2 linked regions of the Thiohalobacter thiocyanaticus genome follow. The main gene of each other region encodes a partner of the protein of the gene in region 2 in a complex. Links are inferred from orthologs where the notes say so. Each region holds a gene or a part of one and is shown on either strand. Other genes may lie near its edges.

What was found.
Region 1: the proteins of ssb (region 2) and sbcB are in contact, whole or in part, in a crystal structure (PDB 3C94), measured with the Escherichia coli proteins. The link is inferred for Thiohalobacter thiocyanaticus from one-to-one orthologs.

The regions. Positions count from the first base shown.
Region 1 is NZ_AP018052.1:1,739,743-1,756,259, reverse strand. Bases 7,875-10,868 are described here. They hold sbcB (exodeoxyribonuclease I), read right to left. Parts: upstream 10,104-10,868; coding sequence 8,646-10,103; downstream 7,875-8,645. Other genes in these bases: CFK21_RS08085 (sensor domain-containing diguanylate cyclase), read left to right, coding at 10,265-10,868; CFK21_RS08095 (adenylyl-sulfate reductase), read right to left, coding at 7,875-8,087. Also shown: CFK21_RS08130 (YfjI family protein), read left to right, coding at 1-1,280; CFK21_RS08125 (hypothetical protein), read left to right, coding at 1,955-2,590; CFK21_RS08120 (hypothetical protein), read left to right, coding at 2,633-3,247; CFK21_RS15355 (hypothetical protein), read left to right, coding at 3,567-3,728; CFK21_RS08115 (FKBP-type peptidyl-prolyl cis-trans isomerase), read right to left, coding at 3,832-4,356; CFK21_RS08110 (hypothetical protein), read right to left, coding at 4,384-4,776; aprA (adenylyl-sulfate reductase subunit alpha), read right to left, coding at 4,921-6,789; aprB (adenylyl-sulfate reductase subunit beta), read right to left, coding at 6,789-7,271; more of CFK21_RS08095, read right to left, coding at 7,299-7,874; more of CFK21_RS08085, read left to right, coding at 10,869-11,926; CFK21_RS08080 (NADP-dependent isocitrate dehydrogenase), read right to left, coding at 12,026-14,260; CFK21_RS08075 (calcium/sodium antiporter), read left to right, coding at 14,482-15,447; CFK21_RS08070 (sodium:calcium antiporter), read left to right, coding at 15,619-16,517. UniProt on the Escherichia coli protein: Degrades single-stranded DNA (ssDNA) in a highly processive manner.
Region 2 is NZ_AP018052.1:2,838,574-2,843,948, forward strand. The notes cover bases 1-2,903. They hold ssb (single-stranded DNA-binding protein), read right to left. Parts: upstream 1,732-2,903; coding sequence 1,270-1,731; downstream 1-1,269. Other genes in these bases: rsmH (16S rRNA (cytosine(1402)-N(4))-methyltransferase RsmH), read right to left, coding at 1-129; mraZ (division/cell wall cluster transcriptional repressor MraZ), read right to left, coding at 129-581; CFK21_RS13070 (hypothetical protein), read left to right, coding at 963-1,160; CFK21_RS13080 (MFS transporter), read right to left, coding at 1,835-2,903. Outside these bases: more of CFK21_RS13080, read right to left, coding at 2,904-3,235; excinuclease ABC subunit UvrA, read left to right, coding at 3,310-5,375. UniProt on the Escherichia coli protein: Plays an important role in DNA replication, recombination and repair. Binds to ssDNA and to an array of partner proteins to recruit them to their sites of action during DNA metabolism. Acts as a sliding platform that migrates on DNA via reptation.

The sequences.
Region 1 (16,517 bases), 1.1 Mb from region 2 along the record:
TTGAGCCCTGCAACCTGTGGGCCGTGGTGGCCCTGCCGCCTGGCAACCGCAAGAGCGCGGTGCAGTCCGCCGCGACCGCGCCGCTGGTCGCCTGGGAAAGGGATCAGGCTGCCATCCTTGAGCCTGAGATCAAGCGCATCACCAGCGAACGCAAGACCTTGGAAGCCCGCGCCAAAGAGAAGCGCAACAAGGCCGCCAAGGAGAAAGACAACGGCAAGGCGGCGGAGCTTGCGCGGGAGGCGGCCGACATCGAGGCCGAACTTCCCGACATCCCCATGCAGCCGCAGATTTGGACATCAGACGCCACCCCGGAGCGACTGGGCGCACTGCTGGCCGAGCATGGCGAGTGCATGGCCTGGCTGTCGTCGGAGGGCGGCGTCTTCGATCTACTGCAAGGCCGCTACTCCAACGGCATCCCCAACCTGGACCTGGTGTTGAAAGCCCATAGCGGGGACGCGGAACGCGTGGACCGGGGGAGCCGTCCGCCGGTCTTCCTGAAAGGCCCGCGCCTGAGTATCGGCCTAAGCCCACAGCCGGATGTGTTGCGGGGACTGGCGGCTAAACCGGGATTCCGGGGCCGGGGACTGTTGGGGCGGTTTCTTTATCTGCTACCGCCATCCCCGCTGGGCTATCGCGCCTTGCAGTCCAAGCCCGTTCCGGAAGGCGTGCGCGACGCCTATGCGGCCGGCCTCCGCGCCATGCTCGATTGGGAACCCGTCACTGACGAACATGGCGAGCAACGCTCCCACCTGCTGCGCCTGAGTGATGAAGCTTATGCGGAGTGGTACGCCTTCGCTCAAGCCATCGAGGTGCAGATGCAACCGGGTCGGGAGTTGGAGCACTTCACCGATTGGGCAGGCAAGGCACCGGGCGCGGCGGCACGGCTGGCCGGGGTATTGCACGGCATCAAGCACGCCCACGGCACACCATGGGAGGCCGCCATCACCGCTGAAACCATGACCGCCGCGTTGGAGATCATGGCCGTTATCACCCGTCACAGTCTGGCGGCACTGGACATGATGGGCGCCGATCCCACCATTGCCGCCGCCCGCCTGGTGTGGGACTGGATCGAACGGGGCCGGTTGGACCGCTTCACCGTGCGCGAAGCCTTCAACGCCCTGCGCGGCACCTTCCCCCGCGTCGCCATGCTACGCGAAGCCCTGGATGCGCTGGAAGAGCGTGGCTACCTGGAGGTAACCGAACCACTGCGAGACGGACCGGGCCGCCCGCCCTCGCCCATAGTGCGGGTCAGGCCAGAGATTGCGAGGGCTTGGCGATGAGCTGGCGCGAAACCCTCGGTGTTCCCGCTTCAACGGAAACCCTCTATACGCACAATTCGCAGAATGCGCAGAACCCCACCGAGCAGGGCAATTGTGCGGATAGTGCGGATTCTGCGTATAGGGATTCAGAACAGGAAAACTCCAAGCTACTGGAGGCACTGGCCGACGCCTGCAACGGACTCGACATCACGCCCCCGAGGTAAAGGAAGCACTCGCAGCGGAAGACATCGAGGACTGGGGTAAAGGCGCGGTCAGTGCCGACACGCTCGCCGCATTCGCCCGCTCACTTGTGCAGCGCCGGGAAATGGATCAGGACAAACGCCCGGAGCACTACACCGAACAGGCCACCTGCAAGCACTGCGGCCCGATCTGGTTGTGGTTCTCCGGCGAAGTGCTGGGCTGCCCCTGGTGCTGGAATCGGGCAGCGGATAAACCGATACAGCGACCCTGCTCCGTCCGCTGCGCCGACTGCATCCACTTTGAGCGAATCGACCATCCGCACCTTGGCCACTGCGCCAAAGGCGAGCCGGAGGCTATCGCCGGATTGTGGGACACGGACCGGCGATATTGCGAACGCTTTTTACCAAGGCCACAGCAAACCCGTGACGACCAACCAAGGCCCACAAGGGCCGAAACAAAAAGGTGAATTTCCCAAATGATTTCGGTTAAAAAATATGGAGGTGAACATGGGTGGCATGGGTAGCGGACGGCATTGGTACTGGGGAGCAAAGGACACCACCGACGATTACCGCTCCATCGACGTGCGGCGTTGGAAACGGGATGGCCTGCTCGTGCCGCACCAATCCTTCGGCTGGCAGTGGTCGCGCCTTGGCGAAGTAGTCGCCTCCATCCGCGTGCTCACCGAACCGGGCCGCGTGATCCTCAACTACCGGCACCGAAGCGGCGGCGAGGACTGGAAAGACGAAAGCTACCCCGTCTATCTCGACTGGACCGCCTGCCACCTTGGCGGGAAACGACCCTGGTTCCTCTGCCCTGCCCGTGGTTGCGGTCGGCGCGTGGCGATCCTCTACGGCGGCGGCATTTTCGCTTGTCGTCACTGTTACCAATTGGCCTATCCCAGTCAGCGGGAAACCTGGGACGACCGAGCGGTAAGGCGTGCCGACCGCATCCGCGACAAGCTGGGATGGGAGCCGGGCATCCTCAATGGCGAAGGCTGGAAGCCCAAGGGGATGCACTGGAACACCTTCGAGCGGTTGACCGCGCAGCACGATGCGTTTGTGCAGATTTCGCTGGCCGGCATGGCGGCGCGGCTGAATCTGCTGGGCGAATCGTCAGATGATTGGGTGTAAACTCGACTGAGAATTTGTTGCATTTACCCGACGGTCAGAGACATGGCAAAGCGTAAATCGTTCGAAGACATTCTGACGACTGAATTCCGGTGGCCCACAGCAGGCGACAAGCCGTTTGTCGTTGCCGACGATCCGTTCGACAACGCGAATATTGCAGATAATGAATTCACCCGATTGGTGCTCATGATGACGGGCTACAAGGAGGCAGCCGACTTGATGGTGGAGAGGTCAGCGAACGATCGCCCGGCGCGGGACACACTCGTCTTTCCAATCATTTTCAACTATCGGCAGTTTTTAGAACTTACCTTGAAATACCAGTTGGCGACATATGGTCCAGCGGTCGGTATACGCGCCAATTGGGAAACCCATGACCTTGCTGCCCTCTGGAGCGAATTCTTGGCGATGCTGGAACGCTACGGCACCGAAGATCCGGATGAAGCTGATCCGGTAGTCGGTGAAATTATCCTCGAATTCGCAAAGATCGACCCTCGCTCGTACTCCTACCGATACCCAGTCGATCGCAAAGGCAACCCCGTTCCAGTGGCTTATAGCGATCTGCACCTACCAACGCTTGCGGACGTCATGAAGGCAGTGGATGGCTACTTTACTGGGTGCGATGGCTACCTGGACCAACTGCGCGCCGCCAGTCCCTCCTAGCCTTGCTCTCGTAGGCGTAGATGTCCCTCGGTAACCGATGACCCTGGGGGCAGCTTTGGGGGCATCTTCATAATTGCAATCATATAGTTATTCATTAAAACAATATGTTATGCGACGTTTTCGGTAGTCGCCGCCCACCAAACACAAAGGGCCACCCGAAAGGGTGGCCCTTTTGCTTTCGCTGAATATCAGTGGGCTGGAATTGCCGGCAGGATACGCACTGTAGACATTGGCAAATGATGCATGCTGCGGTAGAATTGGGAGTTTGAGATAAGTGGTTTATTCAACTGCCGTTTCTACTGCCCAGAGGAGATGAATTATGAGCGACGCACCCAAGACCCGACCCAAGGTTCCCGAAGGCAAGTCCCGTTATCTGATCACCCGTCAGAAAGAGCCGAATGAAAAGGGTTACGTGGGCTACGACACCATCTGGGAATCGTTCCAGAAAGAGCAGGCATACCAGACCCCGAAGCGCCCCTGAAACGAAGCGCCGCGCGACCCCTTACGGGCGCGCGGCCACTCGTTCTTTCACTTCCTCAATCTCTACCGTCCCCCGGCAACCGATCAGGCAGCCATAGACGACTTCAGATCGGCACCTGCTTGCCGGCCCCGGACAGATCCGGCCCCTTTTCCACCTTACCGCCGAACTCGATCTCTTCCTCAGTCGCGTCGCGGACTGTCAGGACCTCGAGCTTGAAAATCACCTGCCGCCCACACAGGGGATTGTTGCCGTCGATGGTAATGTAATCGCCGGCGATACGCGTCACCAGGAAGCTCTTGGTCTGCCCCCTGTCATTCTCCATCAGGATGGCCGTACCGACCTCGCGGTACTCCTCAGGGACGTTATTGATGTTTTCGGTAATGACCAGGGATTCATCTCTGGGGCCGTAGAGCTGATTGCAGTCGATCGGCACCTCGATCGTGTCGCCTGCCGCCCTGCCTTCCAGCTTCTGCATGACGGCCGGGGCCAGTACCTCATTGACGCCCTGCACGTAGCCCAGAGGGTACTCGATTTCGGTTAAAACACTGTCGGTCTTGACGTCGATGACCTTGTATTTAAGTTCGACGTATTTACCGTCCGTGATGATGTCCTTGCTGATCTCGGTCATGATGGTCTCGATAAAGCTGGTAACATTCTAGAAGATGGAGGCACCGAAAATTCTGACTTCGCCGTCCTCGTAGCCGAGCACCATACGCCCCAGCCACTCACCTTCCTTCTTGGTGCTTCTGACACGGTACAGACATGTGACATGCTCGCCGCGGCGGATAAAGCCCAGGAAGTCATAATTCGGATCCAGGCTGCGCGTCAGTTCACTCTTGACAAACTGCTTGCCCACCTCGACTTCGTTCAGGCCGAACAGCAGGTTGTAGGAAAACTTCTTGATGAATTTACCGTACTGTCCCTTGTTCGAATACTCGATCAGTTCTTCCCACATGGGATGAGCGATCGCCTGCAGTTCCTCATCGGTATGGTCCAGGATATTTTTGAAGTCCTGTCCTTCTGTGGATGCTTCAGTCGTCATATTCATCTGTCCACCGAGTCAATAGATCGTTGTCGCCGTAATAACGAAAAAAGATCAACAGCTGTTGATCTTTTCAGGTCCGGCCGGAAAACCGAGGGATCTCTACCGTTCGTAGAGATCCCTCGCATTACATCCCTGTCGTATGTGTGACTACTCGTCCTCACCCACCAGGTGATAACAAGGCGCCTTCTCCATGGTGTATTCCCCGGTCTTCGGGTCGCGACGGGAAACGGTCAACACGTGCCAGTTCTCGTCATCCACCTTGAGTGCGTCGCCGCGGTAGTAGTAGCCGGGCCAGCGGGTTTCCTTACGGAACAGGGTATGCTGCATGACGGCCTCGGAGGTGAGAAGACGATGCTTCAGCTCCCATGCACGCAGCAGTTCATGGACATCCTCTGCAGCGATCTTCTCAAGATCCTCTTCCAGAATCTTGAGCTTCTTGAGGCCGATGTGCAGCAGCTTCTCGTTGGTCATGTAGTTGACCGTTACGCCGCCGGCATACTCATCCATCAGCTTCTGCAGGCGATCCAGGCCCTGACGCGGATTGATGTAGTTGGGATTGACCGTACCCGCAGTGATCTCGTTGCGGTAGATACGGTAATGCTCCATCGGCTTGTAGATCTCTTTCCTGCGATCTTCGATCTGCTTCTCGGACACGACGATACCTTCAGCCTTACCGTCGTCGATGTACCTGCAGGCAGCCTTGGCGGCCAGACGGCCTTCGGTGAAGGAACCCGAGGAGAACGCGTGCGGAGTACCGCCGACGGCGTCACCGGCACCGAACAAACCTTCGACCGTGGTCATGCGGTTATAGCCCCAGAAGTACTCCTCCGGAGAGATATCTTCCGGACCTGAGCACCAGGCGCCGCAACCGGTGGCGTGCGAACCCATGACATAGGGCTCGGAGGTCGTCAGTTCCGGGTTCTCGTTCTTCGGATCCACGTCGGTGGCCGCCCAGAGCACTGCCTGACCGACGGTCATACCCAGGAAGTTGTGCCAGCCGATTTCTTCCAGATGCGGGTCCTGGAAGGCTTCCATGGTCACCATGTGAATCGGACCACGACCGGCGTTGACCTCGCTGATCAGCGCATGGTTACGCAGGCAGGTCGGGATCGGGCGGTGGGTCCGGTGAGACGCTTCCGGATCCAGATATTCCTTGCCGACCATCTCCTGCAGCTGCGGCCACCACTTGGATTCGTACTCTTCACCCAGGCAGTTCTGGGTGTAGGTCTTGAGGTGCAGGAAGTAGGCACCCACCGGACCGTAACCGTCCTTGAAGCGAGCCAGTACGATGCGGTTCTCCATCTGGGTCATCTTGGCGCCGGCGCCGATCAGCAGGCCGTAGGCCGAACCCGAGGACCAGGGGGCGTACCAGACACGGCCGGCACCCTCACCGACTGAACGCGGCTTGTAGATGTTGGAGGCGCCACCGGCGGCGACGATAACGGTCTTGGACTTGAACACGTGGTAGTTACCGGTGCGGACGTTGAATCCGACAGCACCAGCGACACGGTTGTCCTTGGACTCGTCCATCAGCAGATGGGTGACGCAGATACGGTTGAACACCTTGTCGGCCGACTTCTTCGCGGCTTCCGCGACGATCGGCTTATAGGACTCACCGTGAATCATGATCTGCCAACGGCCTTCACGCTGATAGGCACCGGTCTTGGGATCGCGCATCAGGGGCAGACCCCACTCTTCGAACTGGTGCACGGCGGAGTCCACGTGACGCGCCATGTCGAACAGCAGATCCTCACGCACCATGCCCATCAGGTCGATGCGCGCATAGCGGACGTGATCTTCCGGGTTGTTCTCCCCGAAACGGGTTCCCATGTAGCAGTTGATGGCGTACAGCCCCTGCGCTACAGCACCGGAACGATCGATGTTTGCCTTCTCGGCGATGACGATCTTCTTGTTCTGTCCCCAGTACCTGGCTTCCCATGCAGCACCGGTACCACCGAGGCCTGCGCCGCAGACCAGGATATCGATATTGTCTTCAACGATTGTTTCGTAAGCCATCAGTAGTACACCCCTGCTTTCATTTTCAGGCCATTTGACTTGAGGGTGTGTATATCACCATCGTCGAGCCGTATGTATTTGGGTTCGTTGAACAGCAGCTGGCTGTCGCGCTGCTCCTGTGTAGGCGCCGACACATCGGCAAGCTGAGGGATACAGGTTCCCCAGGGCTTGGTCGTGATGGGCGCCAGCAGATCGATGTCTTTCTGGCCGTTGCGGAACTTGATGCGCCAGGCGATAACGCCCTTCTCCTCGTCACGCTTCACTCGGACCGAGTGACCCAGCGGGGCGAAGTCTGCATAGCCCCGAACGTCGATTGCCTGATGCGGGCAGGCCTTGACGCAGGAGTAGCACTCCCAGCACATATTGGGTTCGATGTTGTAGGCGCGACGGGTGACCTTGTCGATGTGCATGATGTCTGACGGGCAGATATCGACACAATGACCACAACCGTCACAACGAGTCATATATACAAAAGTTGGCATGAAATACTCCTTACTTTTGAAAATTAATTAGTAGTGACGAGGGGGTTCGCGGTTGATACCGAGCCCCATATTGGGCGGGTTGCTGCCCATGTATTCCGGGATATCAGGATACCGTTTCTGGACGGCGGGATCCGACAGATCATAGTCATCAGGCAGATTCTCACGCGAACCGTCCGCCTTGATGCACTTCTTCTGGTAAGCCGCAGCAGGCTTGAAGAACATGTGCGCGAACTTGGACCAGTAGACGCTGCCGAACAGTACCGTGGCGCTGGCGATGAACAGCACGAAGAACAGCGTATTCACTGCGCCGCCGCCCATGGTGAAGGACCAGAGCAGTGCGAAGGTCGAGGTGGCGAGCAGGCCGACAATGAAGATGTCGCCGCGACCGTTGAAGTTGTACCACTTCACGCCTTCAGAGAAGAGATCGACACGGATGGCGAACCAGAACCAGTAACCGCCGACGGCGAGGGACAGCGCGCCCAGGTGCCACAGCAGCGGCCAGATGCCGGCCTCGGCCGACGTTGCATAGCCGAAGATCAGGACGGCGGTGCTGACGACAAAGACGATGAAACCCCACATGGTGAGCAGGTGCGAGGCACGACGACGGGGATTCTTGAACTCCGACGAGGTCAGGACTTCGCTGGCGACAGTCTGCATCGCGAGCGAGGCCTTCTCGCCTCCGCTCAGGGTGCGCTTGGCACTTTTCTCTGCCTGCTTGGCATTCTCGAAGAAGTACTGGGCACTCTTCTTGTGCATCATGTCAAGAATGGTGCCAACGGCAACCAGAATGACCATCAGGATGACGTACCCCTGCATGATGGAAGGAGAAATAAATGCCGAAACTTGCGCAAGTTCGGCGAAGGGGTTGTTCGCGATCATGGACTCGAGTCTCCTCAGCTTATGTTTCTGTGGCCCGGAGTGTGAATGGATTTAAACGCCATTACAACAAGTTAAGATTTCTGGGACCATAAGTATTTCTGATTACAGGCCCAGCTGTATGTTGTCATCTGCAGGCATTGACGGCCTCGGCCATGCCGATTCCGTAACCCGATGTGATCCGAAAAACGCTGCAGCGACGCTGCGCACGTGCCGTGGAACCATCGCGGCGGTCAGAGAGCGCCCCAAATGATAACTGTTTTCATTTCCTGATCGGCTGCTCTGCCTGCCGCCGCCTGGCATTCCAGGCAGAAAAGTCCGGATCCGCAAAGTGTAGTCCGCCCCACCTGTATCAGCGAAGGAATCCACACTAAGCCGCGCATTTTAACAGCGACCACGCCGGATGACTATGGGTAAAATCGATCAAAAATAGCATATTAAATTTACTTTGCCCTCCCATGAATTACGATTATGGGAAGTCGGCGCGAACCGCCGGCCTCAGACCCGGCCCTGGACGAAGCGTTCGAGTTCCCGACCGAAGGCCGCCACCTCGTCGAGCAGCGCCTGCTTGCCGGCATCATCTGTCAGTTCGGCGCGCAGCTGATCCAGTTCCTCGCGAAAGCCGCTGAAACTCAGATGCCCCGCCTCGCCCTCCAGCAGACGGGCACGGCAATGCGCCAGCCAACGGTCCTGGTCCTCGGGCCCGAGTGTTTCGGGATAATTGCGGGCACGATAGCGAAACAGCATCTCGCCCAGACGTTCATCGCTGAAGTTCCAGCCCTGACCATCAAGCTGATCGGGTGGCGTCTGGTGGACCCGCTCCATCAGGGCCTTGTCCTTGTCGTCGAAGAAGCCGCCGGCATAGATCATCAGATCGGGATCACTGACAGGCTCGAACTCGCGCGGTTCGAAGATCTTCGCCAGCTTCTTCTGTACCTCCTTACGCGCGTCCAGCAGCCGCTGGCGGTTCCGGCGGCAGGCCATGAGGTCGATGTTGAGCCGTGCCGCGGCCTCGCCGGTCAGGGTCGAGGTGGGTGCGATCACCGGGCACTTGTTCACCAGCAGCTGCTTGAGCGCGGGCCGCTCCACCCCCTCGGGCAGATCCTCGCTGGCGGTATACAGGCGCTCGGTCAGCGTCTTCACTCCATGATCGAGCAGCAGCGAGGGATCCTGCGACAGATCGAATACGATGATGCTGTTCTTGTTCACCGGGTGAGCGGCGACGGGTACCACCATGCGGGTATTGCCGTGGTCGCTGCCGTACATGCCCGAGGTGTGCAGGATAGGTGTCATCTCCTTGAGATCGATGTACTTGAGTACTGCCTGCTTGCGCCGCAGCTGATAGAGAAAGTCATACAGCTTCGGCTGTTTGTTCCGGATCAGCTGCGCCATGGCCAGGGTGGCATGAACATCGGCCAGGGCATCGTGCGCCTGTTCATGGGCGATGCCGTTGGCGACCGTGAGTTCCTCCAGCTTGTAGCTGGGGCGGGCGGCATCCTCGCGTTGCGGCCAGACGATGCCCTCCGGTCGCAGGTCATGACAGGCACGCACCACGTCGATCAGATCCCAGCGCGAGTTGCCGTTCTGCCACTCGCGGCCATAGGGATCGTAGAGGTTCCGGTAGAGGGTATTGCGGGTGACCTCGTCATCGAAGCGCATGGAGTTGTAACCCACGCCGCAGGTGCCGGGCTGCGCGAGTTCGGCCAGGATGCGGGCGATGAACTCCGCCTCGGGCAGGCCCTGCTCCAGTGCCTGCTGCGGGGTGATGCCGGTGATGAGCGAGGAGATCGGGTGCGGCAGGCTGTCCGGTGCCGGCCGGGCGAGGATATTGAGCGGTTCGCCGATGATGTTCAGTTCTTCGTCGGTACGGATGCCGGCGAACTGCACCGGGCGGTCGCGCCTGGGATCCAGACCGAAGGTTTCGTAGTCGTGCCAATAGAGAGTGTTCTGGGTCATGAAACTGCCTTGATGAAAGCCGGGGCGACCTTAGCACGGCGCCTGACCGGGGAACCAGCCTGTGCGGAAAGATGTACCCGGCCATTATCCACAAAAGCAATGCGTATTACAGACCGTTGTCTGGTCCGCCATCGGTACACCGGCTAGAATGGACAGACATAATGCGTAACATAATTGCAAGACCCGCCGCATTGTGCGTATCACTGCTCCTCCTCGTCGCTGCAAGCCACGCCATACCTGCAGTTGCCGAATCACAAGCCCCGGCCCAGCCGATCGAAACCGTCGAGGTCACGCCGCCCTGGGTGGTGTCCCTGCAGTTCGCACTGGGACTGCTGCTGGCAGCGATCTTCCTGGCCGTGTATCTGCGTGCCCTGCGCAGCGAACGCACCCTGCTCGCGGCCCGGCTCAGGACCCGCACCCGGGAACTGGAGGGACGCGGCCGACAGTACCAGGCCCTGTTCGACAATGCCGCCGTATCGGTCATGGTCCATGATCCGGACAGCATGGAAGTCCTGCAGGCCAGTGAAAAGGCCCTGGCCAGCTACGGCGTGGACAGTGTCGAGGCGCTGAACCATGCGGCCTTCGTGAGCCGCGCCATCTGGTCGGAACCGCCCTATTCGCTGCAGGAGGCCAGGGAACTGTTCCAGCGCACACGCGAGGCAGGGCCGCAGCGCTTCGAATGGCGTACCCGGCGCCTCGACGGCAGCGAGATCTGGGAAGACGTCTTTCTGCAGCTGGTGCCGGTGGGCGGCCGCGAGCGGATTGTCTCCACCGCGGTCGATATCACGGCCCGCAAACGGGCCGAGGCGAAGCTGGTGCGGCAATTGGAAATGGAGGGACAGGTACGCGAAATCTCGCTCCGGCTGCTCAACTGCGGCGTGGGAGGCACCGGTGACGGTATTACCAACGCCATCACCCGGCTGGGCGAGAACATGGCAGCCAGCCGCTGCAGCCTGCTGGATTACAGCGACGAGACCGGCGGCTTCGACCTGTTTCTGCAGTGGTGCGCCCCCGGCACTGGGCCACTGAAGGCCGACTTCCATATCCCGGCCGTGGTGGTCGCGCCCTATCAGACCCGGCTCATTCGCGGTGAGGCCGTGATCGTCAGCCGCGACCGGGCCGGCAGGGACAGCATCGAATACTCGCTGCTGGAGGCCGGCGGCGCTCAATCGGTGCTGTGCCTGCCCATACTGCGGGACGGTACGCTGGAAGGGATACTGATCCTGTCCTTCCCCGAACCGCGGCCGAGCCTGCGACCCGCCGAGATCAGACCGCTGCAGGTGAGCGCGGATCTCATCGGCGCAGCGCTGGCGCGCAAGCGCCTGGCCGGGGAACTGGAGCATCAGGCCAGTCACGACGTACTGACCGGCCTGAACAACCGGCGCAAGTTCGAGGAACTGCTGCTCCAGGAGATCGAGCGCACCAACCGTTACCAGCGGCCCTTTGCCGTGATCATGTTCGATATCGATCACTTCAAGCGCATCAACGACCGCCACGGCCATGATGTCGGCGACGCCGTGCTGAGCGAACTGGCCGCCATCGTCAGGGAGCAGGTCCGGGACACCGACATCCCGGCCCGCTGGGGCGGTGAGGAGTTCATCGTCCTGTTGCCCGAAACCGGGATCGAGGGCGCGGGCCGGGCCGCAGAGGGACTGCGCCGACGCATCGCCGGAACACTGTTCACCGGCGCCGGCCGCGTCACCATCAGCCTCGGGGTCACCCAGTACCAGCCCGGCGACAGCCTCGACAGCCTGGTCAAGCGCGCCGACGAGGCGCTGTACCGGGCCAAGGAGGAAGGGCGGAATCGCGTGGTAGTGACTTAGCTGTCATCGCGAGCGCAGCGTGGCAATCCCACACCGCAGTATCAGCCGGCAGGAGATTGCTGCGTCACTTCGTTCCTCACAATGACGGACGTGTAACTGTCATTTAAGTTGATCGATAACGGTATTGAGCGTCGCACTGGGCCGCATCACCGCCGCGGTCTTTGCCCTGTCGGGATGATAATACCCCCCCAGATCCGCCGGCGTTCCCTGCACTGCGTTCAGCTCATCGAGAATCGTCTGCTCGGCTTCCTGCAGCCGCTGCGCCACCGGAGCGAAGATCTCCTTCAGCCCGGCATCCTCGTCCTGCGCCGCCAGCGCCCGGGCCCAGTACAGGGTCAGGTAATAATGACTGGCCCGGGTGTCCGGTTCGCCGACCTTGCGCGAGGGCGACTTGTTGTTGTTGAGGTAGTCGCTGTTGGCCTGATGCAGGGCCCGGGCGATCACACCGGCGCGGGCATTGTCCTGCTTGCGGCCGTACTCCTCCAGCGCCACCGCCAGGGCCAGGAACTCGCCCAGCGAATCCCAGCGCAGGTGATTCTGCTCCAGCAGTTGCTGCACGTGCTTGGGCGCAGAGCCGCCGGCGCCGGTCTCGTACAGACCGCCGCCGGCCAGCAGCGGCACGATGGAAAGCATCTTGGCGCTGGTGCCCAACTCCAGGATGGGGAACAGGTCGGTGAGATAGTCGCGCAGCACGTTGCCGGTGACCGAGATGGTGTCCTCGCCGCGCCGCATCCGCTCCAGGGTGTAGCGGGTGGCCTCGGCCGGCGTCATGATGCGGATCTCCAGCCCGTCGGTGTCGTGCTCCTGAAGATACGCCTCGACCCTGGCGATCAGATTGGCGTCGTGGGCGCGCTCCGGGTCCAGCCAGAACACCGCCGGCTGACCGGTGAGCCGGGCGCGGGTCACGGCCAGCTTGACCCAGTCGCGGATGGGCAGGTCCTTCGTCTGGCACATGCGCCAGATGTCGCCGGCCTCGACCGCATGCTCGAGCAGCACCCTGCCCTGCGTATCGATCACGCGCACCGTGCCGGCGGCCGGGATCTCGAAGGTCTTGTCGTGCGAGCCGTACTCCTCGGCCTTCTGCGCCATCAGACCCACATTGCTGACACTGCCCATGGTGGCGGGATCGAAGGCGCCGTGCTGTTTGCAGAAGTCGATGGTGGCCTGGTAGACGCCGGCATAGTTGCGGTCCGGGATCATGGCCAGGGTGTCATGCTGGCCGTCGTCCGGTCCCCACATCTTCCCGCCGGCGCGGATGGCCGCGGGCATGGAGGCATCGATGATGACGTCGCTGGGCACATGCAGGTTGGTGATGCCGCGACTGGAATCAACCATGGCCAGCTCGGGCCGGCTTTCATACACCGCCTGGATGTCGGCCTCGATCGCCTGACGCCGGTCCTCGGGCAGTTCCTGCAGTCGGGTATACAGGTCCGCCATGCCGTAGCGTGGATCGACGCCGAGCTGTTTGAAGGTCTCGGCATGCTTGTCGAACACTTCCCTGAAATAGACGCTCACCGCATGGCCGAAGATGATGGGGTCGGAAACCTTCATCATGGTGGCCTTGAGATGCAGCGACAGCAGCACGCCGTCCCGTTTCGCCTGTTCGGCAGCCTGTTCGAAGAACTCACGCAGGGTGCCGCAGTTCATGACCGAGGCGTCGATGACCTCGCCCGCGCCCACTGCGACCTTCTCCTTCAGCACCTGCGTGCCGCCGTCCTCGCCGACCAGTTCGATCTTCACCCCGCCGGCGGTGTCGATGACCGCGGACTGTTCGCTGCCGTGGAAATCCCCACTCTCCATCGAGGCCACGCGGGTCTTCGAGTCCGCGGACCATGCGCCCATGCGATGCGGATGCCGGCGGGCATATTCCTTCACCGCCCCGGCCACGCGCCGGTCCGAGTTGCCCTCGCGCAGCACCGGATTGACCGCGCTGCCCAGCACCTTCGCGTAGCGCGCCTTGATCTGCTCCTCTTCGGCATCGACCGGTTCGTGCGGATAGTCCGGCAGGTCATAACCCTGCGCCTGCAGTTCGCGGATGGCGGCATTGAGCTGAGGGATGGAGGCACTGATGTTGGGCAGCTTGATGATGCTGGCTTCCGGCGTCTTTGCCAGTTCACCCAGTTCGGCCAGGGCATCGGGACGGCGCTGGGCCTCGGTCAGCCGCTCGGGGAAGGCGGCGATGATGCGCCCGGCCAGCGAAATGTCGCGGGTCTCGACCCGGATGCCGGCCGCCGATGTGAAGGCCTGCACCATGGGCAGGAAGGAATGGGTCGCCAGGGCCGGGGCTTCGTCGGTCTCGGTGTAGATGATGCTGGGATCGGACATTGAGGGCATTCCTGATTACGGGTGAATGGTGGGGCGGACCCGGTGCAGCGCGCATTATATTTCAGCCTCGGTGGGTGCACTAGCCCGGATGGAGTTGTCGCCGAGACGGCAGCTGTTATGATGCAGCCTGGACTGCAGACACCGTCATTCCCGCGCAGGCGGGAATCCATCAGCCGCCGTGGTTGCTGGATCCCCGGCTACGCGGGGATGACGCCCTTGAGTGACCCTGTATGACTATCCCCCTGCTCGCCGTCATCGCCGGTTTCGCCCTGCTGATCTGGAGTGCCGATCGCTTCGTCGCCGGCGCCGCGGCCCTGGCCCGGCACTTCGGCATGCCGGCGCTGCTGATCGGCATGGTGGTGGTCGGCTTCGGCACCTCGGCCCCGGAGATGGTCGTCTCGGGCCTGGCCGCGGCCCAGGGCAATCCGGGCATCGCGCTGGGCAATGCCTACGGTTCCAACATCACCAACATCGCGCTGATCCTCGGCATCACCGCCCTGCTCAGTCCCATCGCCGTACATTCGCAGGTGCTGCGCAAGGAGCTGCCGCTGCTCGCCGCCGTGACCGCCCTGGCCGCCTGGCAGCTTCATGACGGCAGCGTGAGCCGGACGGACGCCCTGGCGCTGCTGGCGGTGTTCGTCCTCATCATGGGCTGGAGCATCCGCCAGGGGCTGCGCGGGCGCAGCGACGCGCTGGGTGCTGAAATGGATCAGGAACTGGCGGCCCACCCCATGCCCCTGCCACGGGCGCTGCTGTGGCTGGGCATCGGCCTGCTGGTGCTGATCGCCAGCTCCCGGCTGCTGGTCTGGGGCGCAGTGACCATCGCCCAGCAGCTCGGCGTGAGCGATCTCGTCATCGGCCTGACGGTGGTCGCCATCGGCACCTCGCTGCCGGAGCTGGCCTCCTCCATCATCGCGGCGCGCAAGGGCGAGCATGACCTGGCACTGGGCAACATCATCGGCTCCAACCTGTTCAACACCCTGGCCGTGGTCGGCATCGCCGGCGCCATCGCCCCGCTGGCGGCGGGACCGGAGGTGTTCTCCCGCGACATGCTGGTGATGGGCGTACTGACGCTGTCGCTGTTCGTGTTCGGTTACGGCTTCCGGGGACCGGGCCGGGTCAATCGCTTCGAAGGCGGCGTGCTGCTGGCCTGTTATATTGGGTATACCGGCTGGCTGGCGTATGGTCTGCTGTAGCGCCAATGATGGGTTGCAGGATGAGTGCAGTGCGGTAGGTCGGGTCAGCGGAGCGTAACCCGACAACGCGAAGTCGGATTACGGCCTGCGGCCTGATCCGACCTACGCAACTTCGCTCTGCTCAGCCCAGCCTACAATCAAAACACGACGCAATAAGCTGAGACCCCCCGGATGTTCGAATCCCTGACCGCCAGCATCATCGCCTTCAGCGCCGCCGCCCTGGTCATCGTCACCGCCGGCAGCCGGCTGGCGCGGGTGGCCGACGAGCTGGCCGACCGCACCGGTCTCGGCGAGGCCCTGTTCGGCATCTTCCTGCTCGCGGGCGTGACCTCGCTGCCTGACTTCGCCGCCACCCTGAGCGCGGCGCTGGACGCCCGGCCCGACCTGGCCATGAGCAATGTCATGGGCAGCATGGCGGTGAATCTGGTGTTTCTCGGCATTGCGGACGTGGTCTACCGCAAGGCCAACCTGGAACACGCGGCCGCCTCCCCCACCACCCTGATGCTGGCGGCACTGCTGATCGTGCTGCTGACCCTGCCGCTGCTCGCGATCGCCACGCCACCGGTGGCCCTGGGCGGTGTGCATCCGGTCACCCCCATTATCGTGGCCGCCTACCTGTTCGGCCTGCATCTGGTCATGCGGTCAGAGGAACGTCCCATGTGGTTCCCGCGGCACACCCGCCAGACCGTGCCGGACAAACCGGTACATCACCGCCGCGGCGGACTGAGCCTGGCCTGGCTCAGCTTCATCGTCCTGGCCGCGGTGACCGGCCTGGCCGGCTGGGTCCTGATGGAGGCCGCCAAGGTCATCAGCGATCAGTCCGGGTTGTCCGAAACCCTGGTCGGCGGCCTGTTCACCGCGGTGGCCACCTCCACGCCCGAACTGGTCACCACCATCGCGGCCATCCGGGCCGGCGCGCTCACGCTGGCGGTAAGCAACATCTTCGGTACCAACTGCTTCAACATGCTGGTCGTGGCCGCCGCCGACGCGGGCTACCCCGGCGGGCCCATCTATCACGACATGGCGCCGGTGCAGATGACCTGGGGCCTGGTCAGCATCCTGATGACCGG
Region 2 (5,375 bases):
TGCGAGAATGGCCGCGGCGTGTCCGCCCCGGCCGAAGGTGGCATCGACATAGATGCCATCCGCGCGTACGGCCAGCGCCTCCAGCACTTCCTGCAGCAGCACCGGATGATGAGCGGCACCCGCAGCCACTAGAGACTCAGATTGTCGAGTGCTTCCGGAACCGACTCCGCTCCGCCGTCGTCGATCCAGTGCCGCAGATTCTCTTCCCAGGCCTCTTCGTTCCAGATCTCAAACTTGTTGACCAGCGAGGCAAGCACTACCTTCTTGTCCAGGTTGGCGAACTCGCGCAAGCGCGGCGGCAGGAGGATACGGCCATGACTGTCCATCTCGACCTCGGTGGCATGACCGAGCAGCATGCGCTGGAGACGGCGGATAGCGGGGTTCTGGTTGGGGAGCCGGATCAGCTTGCGCTCGATCTCTTCCCATTCCGGGGCAGGGTAAAGCAGCAGGCAGCCGTCGCCGTGGATGGTCAGCACCATCCGGCCTTCACAGCTGTCCGTCAGTTCCTGGCGATAGCGCGTTGGCAGAGCCAAACGGCCCTTGGCATCCAGGTTGACGGTGTTGCCCCCCGACTTGGCCAAGAATTCCCCCTGTTATCCCTTTTTTTCCACTTTCTACCACTTCTTCCCACTTTTCGACACTATAGGTAGGGAAGCTGAAGGCGTCAAGCGAATTCAGGAAAAAACGCGAGAAATTCCTCAATATATTTCAATTATTTATGGGCTCATCGGGGAAGACAACGATACGATCGGACGTTCCTCATAACAATCAGCTGGTTATATATATAACCTTATAAAACCATTGAGGTTGAGCCAGGTTCAGCCTGAGAAAACCTTGGGATTCGATAAATCGGGATCGGTGTTCCGGGCGAGGAAAATCCCACCCCGCAGCTGCGCGAGGCTGTCATCCTGCGGTCACATGGGCGGGCTAGGCTGCAAAAAACGCGACTGGAGAAATGAGATATGAAAGCGACTGCTGCACCGCTCCACCGGCCCTGCCCGCAGGAACTGCGCCTGGAGATCGCCCAGCTGGAGCGGCGCCTGAGGACCGTGGGACTGGACGGAGACTGCGCCTATGAACGGGCGCTCAGTCAGGCCTACGATGCCCTGCTGCTGCAAAAGCGCCGCGAACTGGCGGCGATACGGGAGTCGGGATTCTGAGACCGAGGCGGCATGGGTGGAGGTGCTGACGCCGCAACCAACCCAGGCCAAAGATCATCGTCATAGCAGGCAGTGATGGGCTGCGTTTGGCGCCACCCATCCCGTCTGCTCAGAACGGGATATCGTCGTCGAAGCCCTCGTCGAAGCCGCCGCTGCTGCCACCGCCCTGGCTCTCGGCCGCCGCAGGCGCCCGATTGCTGTTGTAGTTGGCGCTGCCGCCACCACCGCCGCCGCCGCGACCGCCCAGCATCTGCATCTCGGAGGCGATGATCTCGGTGGTGTAGCGATCATTGCCGTTCTTGTCCTGCCACTTGCGGGTGCGCAGGCTGCCCTCGACATAGACCTGGGAGCCCTTCTTCAGATACTCGCCGACGATCTCGGCCAGGCGCTGGTAGAAGACCACATTGTGCCATTCGGTGCGCTCGCGCTGCTCGCCGGTCTGCTTGTCCTTCCACTGATCCGAGGTGGCAAGGGTGACATTGGCCACGGCCCCGCCGCTGGGCATGTACCGGACCTCGGGATCCTTGCCCAGGTTGCCGACCAGAATCACCTTGTTTATGCCGCGCGCCATGCCGATTTCTCCTGACTGTGCTGAGTTGCCCTGAGGGGTACTGCAAGCTGCCCATCATAGGGGGATTCGCCGGCGCCGGCAAATCCCCCCGGCGGCGTCCGTCTCACTGCCCGGCTGGAGCCGGGCGACCGACCAGCGTCTCCAGCGCGGCCTCGTCCAGGGCGCGCGGATCCACCTTCAGATAGGCCGTCTCGTCCTCGGCGACAACCACCGCCTCGACCACGCCCGGGACCCGTCCGAGTTCCCGGGCCAGCATCCCGGCCTGGGGCGGTGTGAGTCGGCCGACGCCGACCAGCCGGCTGGCCAGATAGCGCGGACGCTCCATCCCCGCCGCCACGGCCAGCCACACCAGTGCGATCAGGGCGCAGCCCAGGAAGACCCCGGTTGCGCCGAAGCGGCCGTGCAGGACCCCGCCCAGCGCCCCGCCCAGGAAGGCGCCGAGAAACTGGGAACTGGAATAGAAGCCCATGGCCGTCCCCTTGCTGTCGGCCGGGGCGGTCTTGGAGATCAGCGACGGCAGGGTCGCCTCCAGGATATTGAAGCCCACGTAGAACACGAACAGCGCCAGCACCACCCCGGCCAGCTGCCCCTGCCACTGGACCAGCGCCAGTTCGCCCGCCAGCACCATCACGATGGCGGCGAGGAACACCGGTTTCATGCGCTGCTGCTTCTCGGCCTGGATGATGAAGGGAATCATCACCGCCACCGACAGCACCAGCACCGGCAGGTAGAGCCAGGCGTGGCGGTCCGGGGCCAGCCCCAGGCCGTCGCGCAGCACCAGCGGCAGGCTGACGAAGCTGGCGGTCAGGATCAGATGCAGGGCCAGAATGCCGAAATCCAGCCGCAGCAGGCGGGCGTCGCGCAGCACGGCCAGGAACTGGGCCGGTACCGGCTGGGCGTCGCGGTGCGGCCGGCTCAGTGCGGGGCTGGGCACGGACCAGCGCAGGATGACCAGGCCGGACAGCGCCAGGACCGCGGTCAGCCAGAAGATGCCGGACAGGCCGATCCAGTGGCCCAGCCAGGGGCCCAGCACCAGGGCCAGGGCGAAGGACAGGCCGATGCTCATGCCGATCACGGCCATGGCCTTGGTGCGGTGCTCCTCCCGGGTCAGGTCCGCCGCCAGGGCCATGACCGCCGCGGCGATCGCCCCCGCGCCCTGCAGGGCGCGGCCCAGGATCACACCCCAGATGCTGTCGGCCAGCGCGGCCACCAGGCTGCCCAGGGCGAACAGCAGCAGTCCGATGGCGATGATGCGCTTGCGCCCGAAGCGGTCGGACAGCAGCCCGAAGGGGATCTGCAGCAGGGCCTGGGTGAAGCCGTAGGCGCCGATGGCCAGGCCGATCAGCCCCGGGGTGGCGCCGGTGTAGTCGTCGGCATAGAGGGCGAACACCGGCAGGATCATGAACAGCCCCAGCATGCGCATGGCGAAGATGCCCGCCAGCGAGACCGCCGCGCGACGCTCGCCGCGGGTCATGTTCGCATGCTGCTCGGGGCCGTCTGCCACGCGCCGAATCACCTTTTGCCGAGGACCGGGGAAGCGACGTATAGTAACAGGTTCGATTTACGGCGGAAAACGGCATGGACACCATTCGGATACGCGGCGCCCGCACCCACAACCTGGCCAACATCGACCTGGAGTTGCCCCGCGACCGCCTGATCGTCATCACCGGCCTGTCCGGCTCGGGCAAGTCCTCACTGGCCTTCGACACCATCTACGCCGAGGGCCAGCGCCGCTATGTGGAATCGCTGTCGGCCTACGCCCGCCAGTTCCTGTCGATGATGGAAAAGCCCGACATCGACCACATCGAGGGACTGTCGCCGGCCATCTCCATCGAGCAGAAGACCACCTCGCACAATCCGCGCTCCACCGTGGGCACCATTACCGAGATCTATGACTACCTGCGGCTGCTGTACGCACGCGTGGGCGTGCCCGAGTGCCCCGAGCACCGCATCGCACTGGATGCCCAGACCGTGAGCCAGATGGTGGACCAGGTCATGGCCCTGCCCGAGGGCACCCGGCTGATGCTGCTCGCGCCGGTGGTGCAGGCGCGCAAGGGCGAGCATGTGCATATACTGGAAGGCCTGCGCGCCCAGGGTTTCATCCGCGCCCGCATCGACGGTGAAATCGTCGAACTGGACCAGCTCCCGACGCTCGACCTCAAGCGCCAGCACACCATCGAAGCCGTGGTCGACCGGCTCAAGGTGCGCGCGGACATCCAGATACGCCTGGCCGAATCCTTCGAAACCGCGCTGCGGCTGTCCGACGGCCAGGTGCGGGTCGCCTTCATGGACGACCCGCAGCGCGAACCGCTGCTGTTCTCGGCCCGCTTCGCCTGTCCGCTGTGCGGCTACTCCATCACCGAGCTGGAACCGCGGCTGTTCTCCTTCAACAACCCGGCCGGCGCCTGCCCGGCCTGCGACGGCCTGGGTGTGAAGCAGTTCTTCGATCCCGAACGCATCGTGGCCCATCCGCATCTGAGTCTGGCCGGCGGCGCGGTGCGCGGCTGGGACCGGCGCAATGCCTATTACTTCCAGCTCATCAGTTCGCTGGCCGATCACTACGGCTTCGACATCGACACCCCGTTCGAGGAACTGCCGGAGGCGACGCGCGCGGTGATCCTTCACGGCTCGGGGGATGAAGAGATCGACTTCGAGTACCTGTCCGAGCGCAAGGGCTTCACCGTCCGCCGGCACACCTTCGAGGGCATCATCCCCAACATGGACCGGCGCTACCGCGAGACCGAATCCAACATCGTGCGCGAGGAACTGGCCCGGTATCTGAGCACCCGCGCCTGCCCCGAGTGCGGCGGCACTCGCCTGAACCGCGCGGCCCGGCACGTGTTCATCGAAGGCCGCACCCTGCCCGAACTGACCGCGCTTCCGGTCGTACGGGCGCTGGAATTCTTCGGCACGCTCACGCTTGAAGGTCGTCGCGGCAGGATCGCGGTCAAGATCCTCAAGGAGATCAACCAACGCCTGAGTTTCCTGGTCAATGTCGGCCTGGACTACCTGTCGCTGGAACGCAGCGCCGACACCCTCTCCGGCGGCGAAGCCCAGCGCATCCGCCTGGCCAGTCAGATCGGCGCCGGCCTGGTGGGGGTGATGTACATCCTGGATGAACCCTCCATCGGCCTGCACCAGCGCGACAACCAGCGGCTGCTCAACACGCTCGACTACCTGCGTGATCTGGGCAATACCGTCATCGTGGTCGAGCACGACGAGGAGGCCATCATGAGCGCCGATCATGTGCTCGACATGGGCCCGGGCGCCGGCATCCACGGCGGCCATATCGTCGCCCAGGGCACACCGGCCGATATCATGGCCAACCCCGACTCGCTCACCGGTCAGTATCTCTCGGGCACGCGTCGGATCGCAGTCCCCAAGCAGCGCACCCCGGTGAACGAACTGCGCATGCTGCGGGTGCTGGGTGCGACCGGCAACAACCTCAAGGGCGTGGACATCGACATCCCGGTGGGGCTGATGACCTGCATCACCGGCGTGTCCGGCTCCGGCAAGTCGACGCTCATCAACGATACCCTCTATCCCTTCGCCGCGCGCGAGCTGAACAAGGCCGCCACCAGTCCGGCACCGCACCGCGCCATCGAGGGCCTGGAGCACTTCGACAAGGTGGTCGACATCGACCA